DNA from 2 places in the Caballeronia sp. LZ001 genome. Region 2 is predicted to be linked to the other one. Evidence: predicted binding sites of a transcription regulator. Region 2 holds the regulator's gene; the other holds the start of a gene.
The links. Region 2 encodes FliA, which starts transcription of late flagellar genes. Its sites were predicted from a motif close to CTAAAGTTTNNNNNNNNNNNGCCGNTA; they were not measured.
Positions count from the first base shown of each region.

Region 1 (6,974 bases), 820 kb from region 2:
TGAAGAAACCGCCACCGCCGACGCAGCCGAAGCCCAGGTCGCCGCCTATCTCGCCAAGCTCAACGAGGCGCAGCGCCACGCCGTCGAATTCGGCGTCGATGAACCCAACCGCTGCGGCGGGCCGCTTCTCGTCATCGCGGGCGCGGGGTCTGGCAAGACCAACACGCTGGCGCACCGCGTCGCGCATCTGCTGGTGAAAGGCGCCGACCCGCATCGCATCCTTTTGCTTACTTTCTCGCGCCGCGCCGCCGTCGAGATGACGCGTCGCGTCACGCGCATCGCCATGAACGCGCTGGGCACCAAGGCCGCCATCGCGCAAGGTCTCACGTGGTCGGGCACGTTCCATAGCGTTGGCGCGCGTTTGCTGCGCGATTACGCCGATCTCGTCGGGCTCGCGCCGTCGTTCACCATCAACGACCGCGAAGACTCCGCCGATCTCATGAACCTCGTGCGCCACGAACTCGGGTTATCGTCGAAAGAGAAGCGCTTTCCCGCCAAGTCCACGTGCTTCAGCATTTATTCGCGGGTGGTCAACACGGGCGCCTCGCTTGCCGCCGTGCTGGATCAGTCGTATCCGTGGTGCCGCGAGTGGGAGGCGGACTTGAAGCGTCTCTTCGCCGCCTACGTCGCGGCCAAACAGACGCAAAGCGTGCTCGATTACGACGACCTCTTGCTTTACTGGTCGCATCTCGCGGCCGAGCCGACGATCGCCGCCGATCTGTCGAGCCGCTTCGATCACGTGCTCGTCGACGAATATCAGGACACCAACCGCCTTCAGGCCACCATTCTTCTGGCGATGAAACCGGACGGCCGCGGCCTTACCGTCGTCGGCGACGATGCGCAGTCCATCTACTCGTTTCGCGGCGCGACGGTGCGCAATATCCTCGATTTTCCGCGGCACTTCGACCCGCCCGCCGCGACCGTCACGCTCGATCGCAACTATCGTTCGACGCAGCCCATTCTCGAAGCGTCCAACGCGGTGATCGGCATGGCCACCGAGCGCTATACGAAGAACCTCTGGACCGACAAGGCATCCGCGCAAAAACCGCGCGTGGTGAGTGTCGCCGATGAAGCCGATCAGGCGCGCTATATCGTCGAGCAAGTGCTGGAGGCGCGCGAGGGCGGCATGAAGCTCAAGTCGCAGGCCGTGCTGTTTCGCGCGGCGCATCACAGCGCGACGCTCGAAATCGAACTCACGCGCAAGAACATTCCGTTCGTGAAGTTCGGCGGGCTCAAGTTTCTCGACTCCGTGCACGTCAAGGACGTGCTCGCCGTATTGCGCTGGGCGGAAAATCCGCGCGATCGTGTCGCCGGCTTTCGCGTGGCGCAATTGCTGCCGGGCGTCGGGCCGGCCATCGCCGGGCGGCTGCTGGACAGCGTGGCGCAAGCCGAACGTTCATCGAATGCGATTGCCGCCTTCCATGCGCCCGCCCGCGCCAGCGAAGACTGGCCGCGTTTCGTCGGCCTGATGGCGAAACTCTGCGGCCGCGAGAGCGGCTGGCCGGCGGAGTTCGAAATGATCCGCCGATGGTACGAGCCGCATCTCGAACGCAATCACGAAGACGCGGCCATTCGTATTGGCGACGTATTGCAGATGGAGAGCATCGCGTCGACCTATCCCACGCGCGAGCGGTTTCTCACCGAACTCACGCTCGATCCGCCCGATGCGACCAGCGACGAGTCCGGCGTGCCTCTCATCGACGAAGATTATTTGATTCTCTCGACAATCCATTCGGCGAAGGGGCAGGAATGGCGCAATGTTTTCGTGCTGAACGGCGTGGACGGCTGCATTCCATCCGATCTGGGCACGGGTAGCGACGAGGAAATCGACGAAGAGCGGCGGCTGCTTTATGTAGCGATGACGCGCGCGAAGGAAGATCTGCATATCGTCACGCCGCAGCGCTTTTACGTGCACAACCAGACGCATCTGGGCGACCGGCACGTGTGGGCGCAACGCACGCGCTTCATTCCGCAGCATCTGATGCAGAACTTCGAAGCCACCGCGTGGCCGCCGGTTCCGGTCGCCGCCGCGCCGACGGCGGCGGGACTCGCGGCCGCGGCTAAGGCGAAGATCGATATCGCGGCGCGCTTGAAGGGGATGTGGGATTAGCGGTAAGCGGCGCCCGGTCCACGCCTAACGCTGCGCCCGCGAAGTCTTCGGCACGCGCGGCGCCGGCGCAAAGATGCTCCGTAGCCATGCGGCAAACCGCGTGAACCCATCATAAGGTTCATCGACAAACAACTCCGGCCGCAGCGAGCGAATGTATTCGAGTACCTGCTGCGCTTCCTGCTTCTGAATCGACCCATAAAAAATGCCGAGCCGCAGCAGACAGCGCAATTCACCGAGCTTCTCGCGCGCATTCGAGCCAACGCTGTTTTCCACCGCGATCTTCGTCTCATAGGTGCGCTGACGCAGCGAATCGGCGAGGCGCCATGCGGGCGTCTGCATCTTCTCCTCGACTTCGCGGATATCCATCGCGGCTGACTTGATCTGCGAGGCGAGCACATCGACTTGCGAAGCATCGCCCTTCGCCTCGGTGACGATGGCCGTCGCCCATTCGCGCGATGCCTTCACGAGATCCTCGGCGTTCCAGTCCGAGCGGATCGCGAACGCGAAACCGTGTTCGGCCGCCTGTCGGATCAAAATCTCGACGACATCCGGAAATTCCTTGTCGAGCGCGCGCTTGGCCCACGCGTACTGGCCTTGCGACAGCATGCGCTGCACCGCCTGCTCGGTCAGCGGCGTCGGATTGTCGAGCAGCTTGGCGCGCAGAAAGTCCTCGAACGTCGGCGTGACGAACTGCGGGTCGAGCTTGAGCGACAGGCGCATGAACGCCTCATAGTCGCGATGCAATGAAGCGATGGTCTCGTCGCGAAACGATAGGGTTATTTGACGCATGTTGGTTCCCGGTTCCGCGCTCGGATGGCCCGATGGCGGGAAATGCCTTTGGCGTCCGCTTCGACGGCGGAGTCCATTCGTTTCTGATAACGGCGTTACAGCCGGGAACTTGAGGGTGTTCTGAAAGCCGTTGCGCGAAGAAGCCTTTAACGCAAGACGACGAACTGCCAAACGAAGAAAACCGCGAGCGACACCCCGATGGTAAGTAAGGGCCGCCTGGTCCACGCGCACACGGCCACCGCAACCACGGCGGCCACGAGTTGCGGGTTGCGCCACGTGATTTCCGCGCCGTTGCCATGCGGCGAGACGGTCATCGGCACGATGATCGCGGTCAGCACCGTCACCGGCACGAAGCCGAGCGCCGTGCGCACGATGGGCGGAAACGGCAACCGCTCGCCCAGCACGAAGACGGCCGCGCGGATCAGATACGTGACGAGCGCCATGCCGAGAATCAGCAGCACATAGTTCGATGTGGTCATCGTGCGCGCTCCTTGCGGTTATCGCCGTTCGATTCACGCTCGCGTCGTTCCATCAGCGTGATCGCCATGCCGACTCCGATTCCCACCAGCACCGCCGCAAGCAGGCCGAGCTTGTACGGCCAGTCCTGCCACGCGAACGACAGCACGCCCGATGCCATCGCCGCCGCGACAAAGCGCACGGCCACCAGTTGCGGCACGATGATGGCGATGAACGTCGCGACCATCGCGAAGTCCAGCCCGAGCGACTTGAGCCCTGGGAATGCGGCGCCGAAGAGCAAGCCGACGAGCGTCCACAGTTGCCAGTTCAGATACATCGAGAGGCCGGAGCCGAAGAAGTAGTGCGGGCCGATTTCGCCCGGCGCGCGCTTCTGGTAATGCGCGTAAGCGACGGCGAACACTTCGTCGGTGAGCAGACCCGACAGCGTCCAGCGCCAGCGCGCGGGCAGATGCGCGACATAAGGCGCGAGCGTCGCCGAATAAAGGACGTGCCGCAAGTTGATGACGAAGGTCGTCGCCCAGATCACGATGAAGCTCGCGTGTCCCGCGATCATGCCGATGGCGATGAACTGCGCCGAGCCCGCGAACACCGCGAGCGACATCAGCTGGCCGTGCCAGAGCGTGAGCGGGCTCGCCGTGACGAGCGTGCCGAAGATGACGCCGAAGGGCGCGGCGCCGACCATCATTGGAATGGTGTCGCGCGCGCCGGCGGCGAATTCCCGCAGCGCGGGGCTGGATACTGCTTTCAAATCGTGCCTCCGTTATAAGCCAATATGAGCGCTTGGGCATTCATATCGGTCGCCGGGAGGATAAGGCATGCAGTAAGCATCGGGCTTGTACGATCGTGCGGCGCTCGTGGCTCGCGTGATGGTTTCAACCAGCCTGCCGGCAAGTCGTACAGTTTACAACTTCATTGTGGGCGCGGCGGGGCGCGCGCATCGCTTCACTTCCTTCACTTCACGGGAATGGTCGTGCCTTCGGGAACCGGCACCGCCGTCACGCTGTTCTTCGGGCTGCCGGTCGCAATGCGGTCGCTGTAGGTCAAGTAGACGAGCGTATTGCGTTTGGCGTCGACCACGCGCACCACGTGCAGCGTCTTGAAGATGAACGACATGCGGTCGGAGAAGACATCGGTCTTCTGCTTGAGCGGCTGAGTGAATTTGATCGGCCCGACCTGACGGCAGGCGATAGACGATTCCGTCGGATCTTCCGCGATGCCGAGCGTGCCTTTCACGCCGCCCGTGCGCGCCCGCGACACGTAGCAGGTGACGCCCGCGACGAGCGGATCGTCATAGGCTTCGACGGTCACGCGGTCGGAACCGGTGAAACGGAAATTGGTGTTGACGCTCGCGATTTCCTCGGCCTGCGCTGTGGCCGCGCCGAACGAGGTAACGAGCGCCGCAGCGGTAGCGGTGAGGAGAGTGCGGTTCATCGTGATCCTTCGGAAAAAGAGAAAGGGCGTCGTATTGTATCGACGCCCTTGCTGTTTTCCCGCAAGCATTCGGCCAATCGGCGATTCAATGGAAGATCAAATACAGGATCACCAGAACCACGACCGGCACACCGAGCAGCCATCCGAGTAGGTAAGGCATGTCGTCCTCCTTCGCGTGTTGTTTTTGACGATTCCAGTATCGCGAGGAAGCGCGCGCGGCGTTAGCCGCGTGTGTCCTAAATACGTGTAGGCGCAGTCCTATGCTCTCTTACCGGCACGTTACGATTGGTCATTCCATCACGCGAATCCTGCGCGCTGGCTGATCCCGATACAGCGTGCGCACGTAATCGAGATGCGCTCCGGCGCATTCGCGGGCGCGGGCGGGGTCGCGGGCGGCGATGGCATCGAACATGGCGCGATGCTGGGCGAGCAGGTTCGCTTCGACTCCATCGTCGTAATCGACCAGACGGTGCGATGTCAGCATGGACTCGCGCACCAATTCGTTGAGACCGTGCATGACGTGCGCCAGCGCGACGTTGTGCGTGGCGTCGGCGATAGCCAGATGAAACGCGGCGTCTTTTTCGGCAATGCGCGTGCTCTTGTCGGCCACCGCGGCTTCGAGCGCCTGGAATGCATCGGCGATGCGCGTCAGATCCGCCTCGGAGGCGCGCTCGGCGGCGTAGGCAGCGGACAGCGTTTCAAGGCCATGACGCAATTCGAGGACATCGGCGCTGGCGTTGGGTTGCTGTTCGAGGAGTGCGGCGAGTGGATGCGACACGAGCGGCGCCGTCACATCCGACACGACGAAGCCGCCGCGCGCCACCGCGCGGATGAAGCCGTCCGACTCCAGCCGAATAAGCGCCTCGCGCAGCGACGGCCGCGAAACGTTGAGTTGTTCCGCCAGATCGCGCTCGGCGGGGAGGCGCTGGCCAGGCAGGAGCGTGCCGTTCGAGATCAACTCGCGTATCTGCCCCGACACCACGTCCGACAAGCGCACGCGGGCGTAGGAATGCGAGTGGACGGGCTGAAAAGGCATCGTTCGAGCAGTGGAGGTAAATCGGGACTTTCGGAGTTTGACACGAAAGGGCCATCTCTTTAAAGTCTTGGTCAGACCAAGCTTACCAAAATCCGGCCCCCAATCCTCAAGTCGCCGTTTCGGATCCCATGAAAGTCGCCCTGTTTGTGCCCTGTTTCATCGACGCCTTCTATCCGCAGATCGGCGTCGCCACGCTGGAACTGCTCGAACGCCTCGGACTCGATGTCGATTACCCGCAGGATCAAACCTGCTGCGGCCAGCCGATGGCCAATAGCGGCGCTCACAAGGAAGCCGCAGGCGCCGAGCGCGTGTTTACGCGCAACTTCGCGGATTACGACTACGTCGTCGGACCGTCGGCGAGTTGCGTGCATCACGTGCGCGAGCACTTCACGGCCATCGAACAGACGAGCGCGGTATCGAAGGTCAGAAAAAACACCTACGAGCTCGTCGAATTCCTGCACGACGTCTTGCAGGTGCGCGAGTTTCCGTGGGCCGAATTCCCGCATCGCGTCGGGCTGCACAACAGTTGCAGCGCGGTGCGGCACTTGCGCGAAACCTCGAATTCGGAAGTGGCGGCGGCGCCGTTTTCCAAGCCGCGCGCGCTGCTCGAAGGCGTGAAGGGCATCGAATTCGTCACGCCCGCGCGACCCGACGAATGCTGCGGCTTCGGCGGCACGTTCTCCGTGACCGAGGAAGCCGTGTCCGTGCGCATGGGTCAGGACAAAGTACGCGATCACGTCGGCGCGGGCGCGCAGTACATCGTGTCGGGCGACATGTCGTGTCTCATGCATCAGCAGGGATGCGCCGAGCGTCTCAAACTCGATGCGCGTTTCATCCATATCGCGCAGGTTCTCAACGGAGCGCGCGCATGAGCAAGACCTCGGGCAAGTCGGTGAGAATCGATCACGCGAAGGCGGCGGGCGCGTTTCTGCAGAAGTCGGATCACGTCGCGTTCCACGACAAGCGGCTGTGGGACTTGCGCAGCAAGCGCGACGCGCAGGCGCACGGTATTCCCGAATGGGAGGAGATGCGCAATCTCGCGTCGGGCATCAAGGAACATACGCTGTCCAATCTCTCCGAATACCTCGCGCAGTTCGCGGATCAGGCGGAGAAGAACGGCGTCGTGGTGCA
Region 1 covers NZ_JARTVX010000004.1:4,174,182-4,181,155, forward strand. Annotated here, with positions in the region: gene P9292_RS30540 (ATP-dependent helicase) at 1-2,110, shown strand, start outside; gene P9292_RS30545 (DUF4088 family protein) at 2,135-2,899, opposite strand; gene P9292_RS30550 (AzlD domain-containing protein) at 3,046-3,378, opposite strand; gene P9292_RS30555 (AzlC family ABC transporter permease) at 3,375-4,061, opposite strand; gene P9292_RS30560 (CreA family protein) at 4,328-4,807, opposite strand; gene P9292_RS30565 (FCD domain-containing protein) at 5,097-5,843, opposite strand; gene P9292_RS30570 ((Fe-S)-binding protein) at 5,972-6,715, shown strand; gene P9292_RS30575 (lactate utilization protein B) at 6,712-6,974, shown strand, end outside.
Region 1: a site for FliA is predicted at 2,987-3,013, ahead of P9292_RS30545 (DUF4088 family protein). Genes of this name have one in related genera too.

Region 2 (6,974 bases):
GTGCACGCGGTAAAGGACGGCGCCGACCTGCAACTCGCGCTCTCCGAACTGCGCAACAAACATATCGTGCTGATCGACACGATCGGCATGAGCCAGCGCGATCGCACGGTCTCCGACCAGATCGCGATGCTGTGCGGCACGGGTCAGCCGGTGCAACGCTTGTTGCTGCTGAACGCCACGAGCCACGGCGACACGCTCAACGAAGTCGTGCAGGCTTACAAGAGTGCGCCGGACCAGCCGCCGCTCGCGGGCTGCATTCTGACCAAGCTCGACGAGGCGACCAACCTCGGCAGCGTGCTCGATACGGTCATCCGCTACAAGCTGCCGGTGCATTACGTATCGACCGGTCAGAAGGTGCCGGAGAACTTGTACGTCGCAACCAAGCGTTTCCTCATCAAGAGCGCGTTCTGCATTCCGCGCGATGGCTCGCCTTTCGTGCCGCAAGACGACGATGTGCCGGCGCTTCTGTCCGCACTGTCCGCACGCGCCACGACCGAACTGCATGGAGTCCATTTTGGATAAGTTCGTGCTCGATCAGGCTGAAGGCCTGAGAAGGCTGCTGACGCGCGCCAGTTCTCGCGTGGTGGCTGTAGTGGGCGGACCGGCGGGCATCGGTTGCACGTCGGCGGTAGTGAACCTCGGCGCGGCGTTGTCCGTGCATGGCAAGGATGTGCTCGTCATCGACGAGCGGCATAACGCGGGCTCGGTCAGCCGCATGGCGGGTGTGGATGGCGCGGGCGCGCTCTCGGCGGTGATGTCCGGCCGTCGCGAATTGCAGGATGTCGCGGTGCGCACGCCGATGGGTTTTTCGCTGATCGCCGCACCGCGCGATGAACGTATCAGCCACGACGCAGCGCAAGCACGCGCGCTGCTCGACGGCCCCGCGGATATCGTGCTGATCGATGCGCAACTCGATCGTAATGGCGCGCTCTCGTCGCTCGCGGCGCAGGCGCATGACTTTCTGATAGTGACGCGGGTAGCCGCGTCGGCGATCACCGAGGCGTATGCGTGCATGAAGCGCTTGCACTACGCCCACGCGATCGGCCAGTTCCGCGTGCTGATGAATCACGTGCAGGACGCAGCCGATGCAGCGATCGCGTTCGACAACCTCTCGGGTGTCGCGAGCCGTTATCTGGCCGTTTCGCTCGTGCAGGCAGGGTATGTGTCCGAGGATGCGCGCGTCGCTCGGGCGAGGGAGCTCTCTCGGTGTGCGGTGGAAGCGTTTCCGGCTACGGCCGCGGCGCGCGACTACCGCTACATCGCAGCCGAGCTGCTGCACTGGCCGATGCGTCCCGCGCCGTTTTCGCGCGGCGACGAAGCGAGCCAGTACGACGCGCACATTCCGGTTGGCGAGTCTGGTGAAAGCGGACGGAAAGCGGCGCACCGAGCGGCGGCGTTTTCTGATCATGCAATGAGCAGCACGGCGTCGATGTGATATTGAAAGGTGAACAGGATGTATAACGCCCAAGGCAAACTCTCGCAGTCCGACGTGCTTACGAAATATGCGCCGCTCGTTCGCCGCCTCGGACTCCAGCTCGTCGCCAAGATGCCGGCGAGCGTCGATCTCGACGATCTGATCCAGGCCGGCATGATTGGCCTCCTCGATGCGGCTAGCCGCTACAAGGAAGATCAGGGCGCCCAGTTCGAAACCTACGCAAGTCAGCGTATTCGCGGCGCCATGCTCGACGAGTTGCGCGCCAATGACTGGTTGCCACGCAGCATGCGCAAGACATCGCGCGAAGTGGAGTCGGCGGTACACAAGGTGGAACAGAACCTTGGCCGTTCAGCCAGCGAGACCGAAGTCGCCGAGCACATGAAGATGCCGCTCGACGAGTATCAGTCGATGCTGCAGGACTTGCACGGCAGCCAGTTGATCTATTACGAAGACTTCGACCGCTCGGCGGACGACGAGCCGTTCCTCGACCGTTACTGCGTCGATCGTTCGGACCCGCTGTCGGCGCTTCTGGACGACAGTCTGCGCGGCGCGCTGATCGAAGCCATCGACAAGTTGCCGGAGCGCGAGAAGCTGCTCATGAGCTTGTACTACGAGAAGGGCCTCAACCTGCGCGAAATCGGCGCGGTGATGGAAGTGAGCGAGTCGCGCGTGTGCCAGTTGCATAGCCAGGCCGTGGCGCGTTTGCGTGCGAAGCTGCGGGAACAGTCGTGGACTAGCGTCGAGGCCTGAGTTCCGCGTTGTAGAGGCGCGCGAAGCCCCGAACCGGGGCCGCGCGCTTTTTGCTTTTGCCTTTGCAAAGGCGCTCGAATGCGCGCGGATGGGCTCAATGCATCTCGAAGTCGCGCGCCTCGGCGAACACCGTCTTGCCTTCGCCGAGACTCTTTGCGCGATACATCGCGCGATCCGCGGCTCTCAGCACGGCGGTGATATCGGCGTCATGCGCTTCTGCCGCGCTCGACAGCAAGCAGGCGCCGATACTCGCCGATACGCTCACTGGGCGCTCCTGCACCAGCGTGAGGTCGGCGAGCGCCGAATGGATGCCATCGGTGAGCGTGAGCACCGCGCTGCGATCGCGCATGTTGCGCGCGAGCACGACGAACTCGTCGCCGCCCAGCCGCGCGATGGTGTCGGTCTTGCGCATGCGCCGTGCAAGCAATTGCGCGAACGACTGCAACAGCACGTCGCCGACTGCGTGACCGTAGGTATCGTTCACGCCCTTGAAGCCGTCGAGGTCGATCAGTAGCAGTGCGCTGGTATTCGCGTCGGCGGCTTCGGGCGCGGACATCGCGCGATTCACGGTTTGTTCGAGCGCGTAACGGTTATAGAGGCCCGTGAGCGGGTCTGTCGATGCCTGCCGCGCCAGCACGCGATTCGCGCTGCCAAGCCTGTCGACCAGCACGCTCAGATACACCGACGCGCCCAGCACGCTCAGCGCGAGCCCGAGCGCGGCGGCGCGGTTTGCCACCCACCACGGTTGCCACAACGCCAGCGCGACGATCGCGACGAGCGCCATCGCGCACGAAATGGCGAGCGTGCGCTTGCCGTAGCGGCATCCCGAGCCGATCAGAAACCAGAACACCACCCACAGCAGCGGCAAGGCGAGCGTGCCGCAGAGAAAGAGCATGGCGCCGAGCAACGCCTGATCGAGGATAGTGGTGATGACGAGCCGGACGTTGGACAGCGCCATCATCCGGCTGACGAGCAATAGTGTGATTGCACCGTAGGACACGTAGAGCGCGATCAACCGCGTGATCAGCGACGCGTTGGCCGAAGGGTGCCGCCACGCATACACCGCATAAGCCAGCAGAACTGCCGCTCCCATCCCGATACGCAGCATGGCTTGCTCGCGTTCGGGATTCCGGTTGCCGGACCATGCGAAGGCATAGGCCCGGCGTGCCGGTTGATGCGCCTGCTCCATACTGAACCCCTGGTGGTGATTTCTTGCTGTTATGGTCTTTTGCGCGTGTCTTTGCTGTCGCGCTTTTGTCTTATTGCGGCCCCGTCGCGATGTTCGTCTCCGACGACTGGTATTTTGCAACGTTTTGCCAAGCTGCTGTGAATCGTGTAAGAACGCATCTCGGACAGATGATTAACGGCGTTTTCTGCGGATGCTTCAGTGCTATGAGCGACGACTTTTCTCTCGCTGGCGAATGGCTGGCGGTCTGTAATGGCGATGACGTGCCGGCGGGTTCGACGCGAGCGTTCATCGTCGCGGATGAGCGCATCGTCGTCTGGCGCGATGCCGAAGGCGTGGCGCATGTCTGGCGTGACTACTGTCCGCATCGCGGCGCGCAACTGTCGCTGGGGGCGGTGACGAACGATCAGCTCGTGTGTCCGTATCACGGCTGGCGCTACGACACGCTTGGTCAGTGCGTGCTGATTCCGTCGAATCCGTCGCTTCGGCCTTTGAAGCGCGCGTGCGCCACCGCGTTCGTCGCCGAGGAGAAATACGGCGTCGTGTGGATGTGCTTCGGCGAGCCCGCGCACGCGCTCGATTTCTTTCCCGAAGCCGCGATTCCGGGCGGACGGCGCATCAACCTTGCGCCGCAGACGGTGAAGTCGTCCGCGCCGCGTGTCGTCGAAAACTTCCTGGACATGGCGCATTTTTCGTTCGTGCACGTGGGCATTCTCGGCGAGGATGCGCATACCGAAGTGCCGGACTATGAAGTCATGGAAAGCGCCGACGGACTCGAAGCGCGCCAGTGCCGTTTCTGGCAGCCGGCGGGTTTACCGGGGCAGGGCGGCGCGATGATGGATTACGTTTATCGCGTGAAGCGGCCGCTGGTTGCGAAGCTCACGAAGATGGCGTCGGGGGCAATGGGCGCACTGCATATCATGCTGGTGGCGTCGCCCGTGACGCAGACCGAGACCCGCGCGTGGCTCGTTTCCATTCACGAAGACGAGACTTTGCACAGCGACGAGGAGCTGTACGACTTCAACATGGAGATTCTGCTGCAGGACACGCCGATCGTGGAGTCGCAATGGCCGAAGCTGCTGCCGCTCGCGCTCGATGCGGAGTTGCATCAGAAGTGCGACCGGATGTCGGTGGCGTATCGGAGATGGTTGGCGGGGATGGCGTTTGGGTGGGGGACCATCTAACACGCGGAAAAAGCGGGAACGTGCGTATTGCGCCACGCTCCCGCCATGAACCTCAGAGCAGCGCGACGCCTGCTTCGGTGACCACCTTCCAGTCAAATTCGTCGTGCCCGCAGATCTGCTCCATGGCGCCGCAGAATTCACTCGCCGTTGCGTGCAGATAACGCAGATCGTCGCCCCATTCGGGCAGAGCGCCTTGCTGTGTAGTCAGCACGACGACCATATGATCCTTGTGCGGGCTGTTCGCATGTAGCTTCAGGCTGTGCTGAACCTTTTGCGCGTCGCCCTGCGCGTCAAGGATCAACACGGCTGGAATCCGTTCCGGCGCGGTGACGGAGGTCTTGCCCGGATTGAGACCCAGGCAGCGCAGAAAAACCTCGTGATAGCGCGACAGTTGGGACTGCACCGAACCGCTCTTGTACACGATAGCCTGCGCGGTGCGGGCCAATCCGCGTCGTTGTGCGGGATTGTCGATGAGACGCGCGATTGCATCGATCCAGCTCTCGGTCGATTCCGCCTCTACGCACAACCCCGAGCAGCGGTTTGTCACCAGTTCGTTGTAGGCGGAATGATCGCTGCCGACCGTCGCCACGCCCGCCGCCGAGTATTCCAGCCACTCCATGCGTGGTGCGCCATCGACAGTTGCCGATGCCGCCAGCGGCATGAGCGCGAGATCGAGTTCGAGCTGCTGTAACGCCACGGCATGCGCGGCGTACGTCGCGGACGTGCCCGTCATGGTGACGTCTTCGTGGCCCATCCAGTCATCGGGCGGCAGCGCGCCGACGAAGACGAACTGCACAACGCCTGCAAAGCGCGCGCGAATCTCATTCAGCGCCGGTTCGATCAAGGCAAAATTGCACGGCTTCATGGCCGAACCCATTAGGCCAATACGTACCTTGCCACCATGCGTACGTACCGGACTGTAGAAGCGGTCGAAGTCGACGCTCGTCGGCAGCACATGAATATTGGCGTTGTACGCCCGCAGCGCATGCGCGAGTGCGGGCGTCGACACGACGAGTGCACTGGCGCGGCGCATGACGTACTCGGTCTTCTGCGCGGTCTGCCGGCTTAGGAAGTGCAAGGGATGATCGGCGGGAAGATCATGCATCAGTTCGTCCGTCTCGTAGACGACCGGCTTGCCCGTCGAGAACAATTGATCTAGCTGTTGCTGCGGAATCGAGATCGGAAAACGTCGCTGCATCAGAAGCATGTTGAAGGGACCGAGCACGCCTGCGTTGTCCTGAACCGGCCAGCTGAGTTCCCACTGATCGGCCAGCAATTCGAACGGTTTGGCGACGCGCACGGTGGTCGCGCGATGCGCAACGGGCTCCATCGTCAGCACGGCGATACGCGGCCTGGGCGGCTGCATTGCCGACGCGTGCGACGATGGTGCCACGGACGTGGCGTCTCGACGCAGGTTCGCTTTGCGTGCCGCATGCTGGGTCTTCTCCAGGAACACGGGAAGCTGGGCTCGGAACACACGGCTCATGGCAAGCACGGTTGGATAAACCGTGTCCACGGTGGCAACGGCCCGTGCGAAGCCGTTCTTTTCGGTGGCCATCGCAGAGCCATTTGCGCCGAACGCGAACTGATCGGGCACTTCCTTCAGGCCGCCGTCGGGCAGGAAGATGACCGGGCAGCCGCACATCATCGCTTCAGGGCAGACGGACGAAAGCTCGTACGAGTACAACACGCGCCCGCCCTGAAGCTTCTTGGCCAGTTCGGGCAGCGTTACTGGATTCGCCATCGAAAGCAATTCGGTTCCGGCTGGAAGTAGCGAAAAGTCGATCTTGTCCAGCGGATAACGATATTGGAAGACAAAGGTCTTGTCCTTTTTGCGCGTCGGGTCGGGTCTGAACAACTCCGTATCGAGCACCGGGAGAAACAGAAAATCGACGTCGCTTTTCTTCGCGTCGCCGAGAAAATTCTCCGAGTAGTAAAAGAACAGGTCGTCTTTGCCCTCGTTGAGCGGCTTGCCGTTGATGAAGCCGATGCGGTTGAGGATGTAGCGCACGCACACTTCGGCATTGAGCGGATTGCCGGACACGACTTCCGGGTAGATCGCAATGGGCGTGCGACCCTGCGCCCGGTGCAAGGTCTGCACTTCCGGCGTGAGAAGCGGGGTGTCGAATGCTGGGTTCACCACTGGCGTGCCGGCAATATACGCCTCATAACCGTCGCGATTTAGCACGTCGCAAAGCGTGTGCATGACGACGATACCCGCCGAGGTTTCCCGATAAGCCGGGGCCATGATGTAGTACGGATGACCCTTGCGCGAAGGGGGAATGCTGGCCATGTTCATGTGGCGGAACCCTGCGTTTCTTTGTGCTTACACTTGCCCGATTCGGCGGCTTGATGGCGCCGTGGCCGACTTGAATGCCCCGGTTTGCCGAGCATGAAGTTTCGTTTGAAAGCTGCTGGT
Region 2 covers NZ_JARTVX010000004.1:3,352,837-3,359,810, forward strand. Annotated here, with positions in the region: gene flhF (flagellar biosynthesis protein FlhF) at 1-522, shown strand, start outside; gene P9292_RS26605 (MinD/ParA family protein) at 515-1,435, shown strand; gene P9292_RS26610 (RNA polymerase sigma factor FliA) at 1,454-2,185, shown strand; gene P9292_RS26615 (diguanylate cyclase) at 2,280-3,374, opposite strand; gene P9292_RS26620 (aromatic ring-hydroxylating dioxygenase subunit alpha) at 3,578-4,555, shown strand; gene P9292_RS26625 (glycosyltransferase) at 4,608-6,854, opposite strand.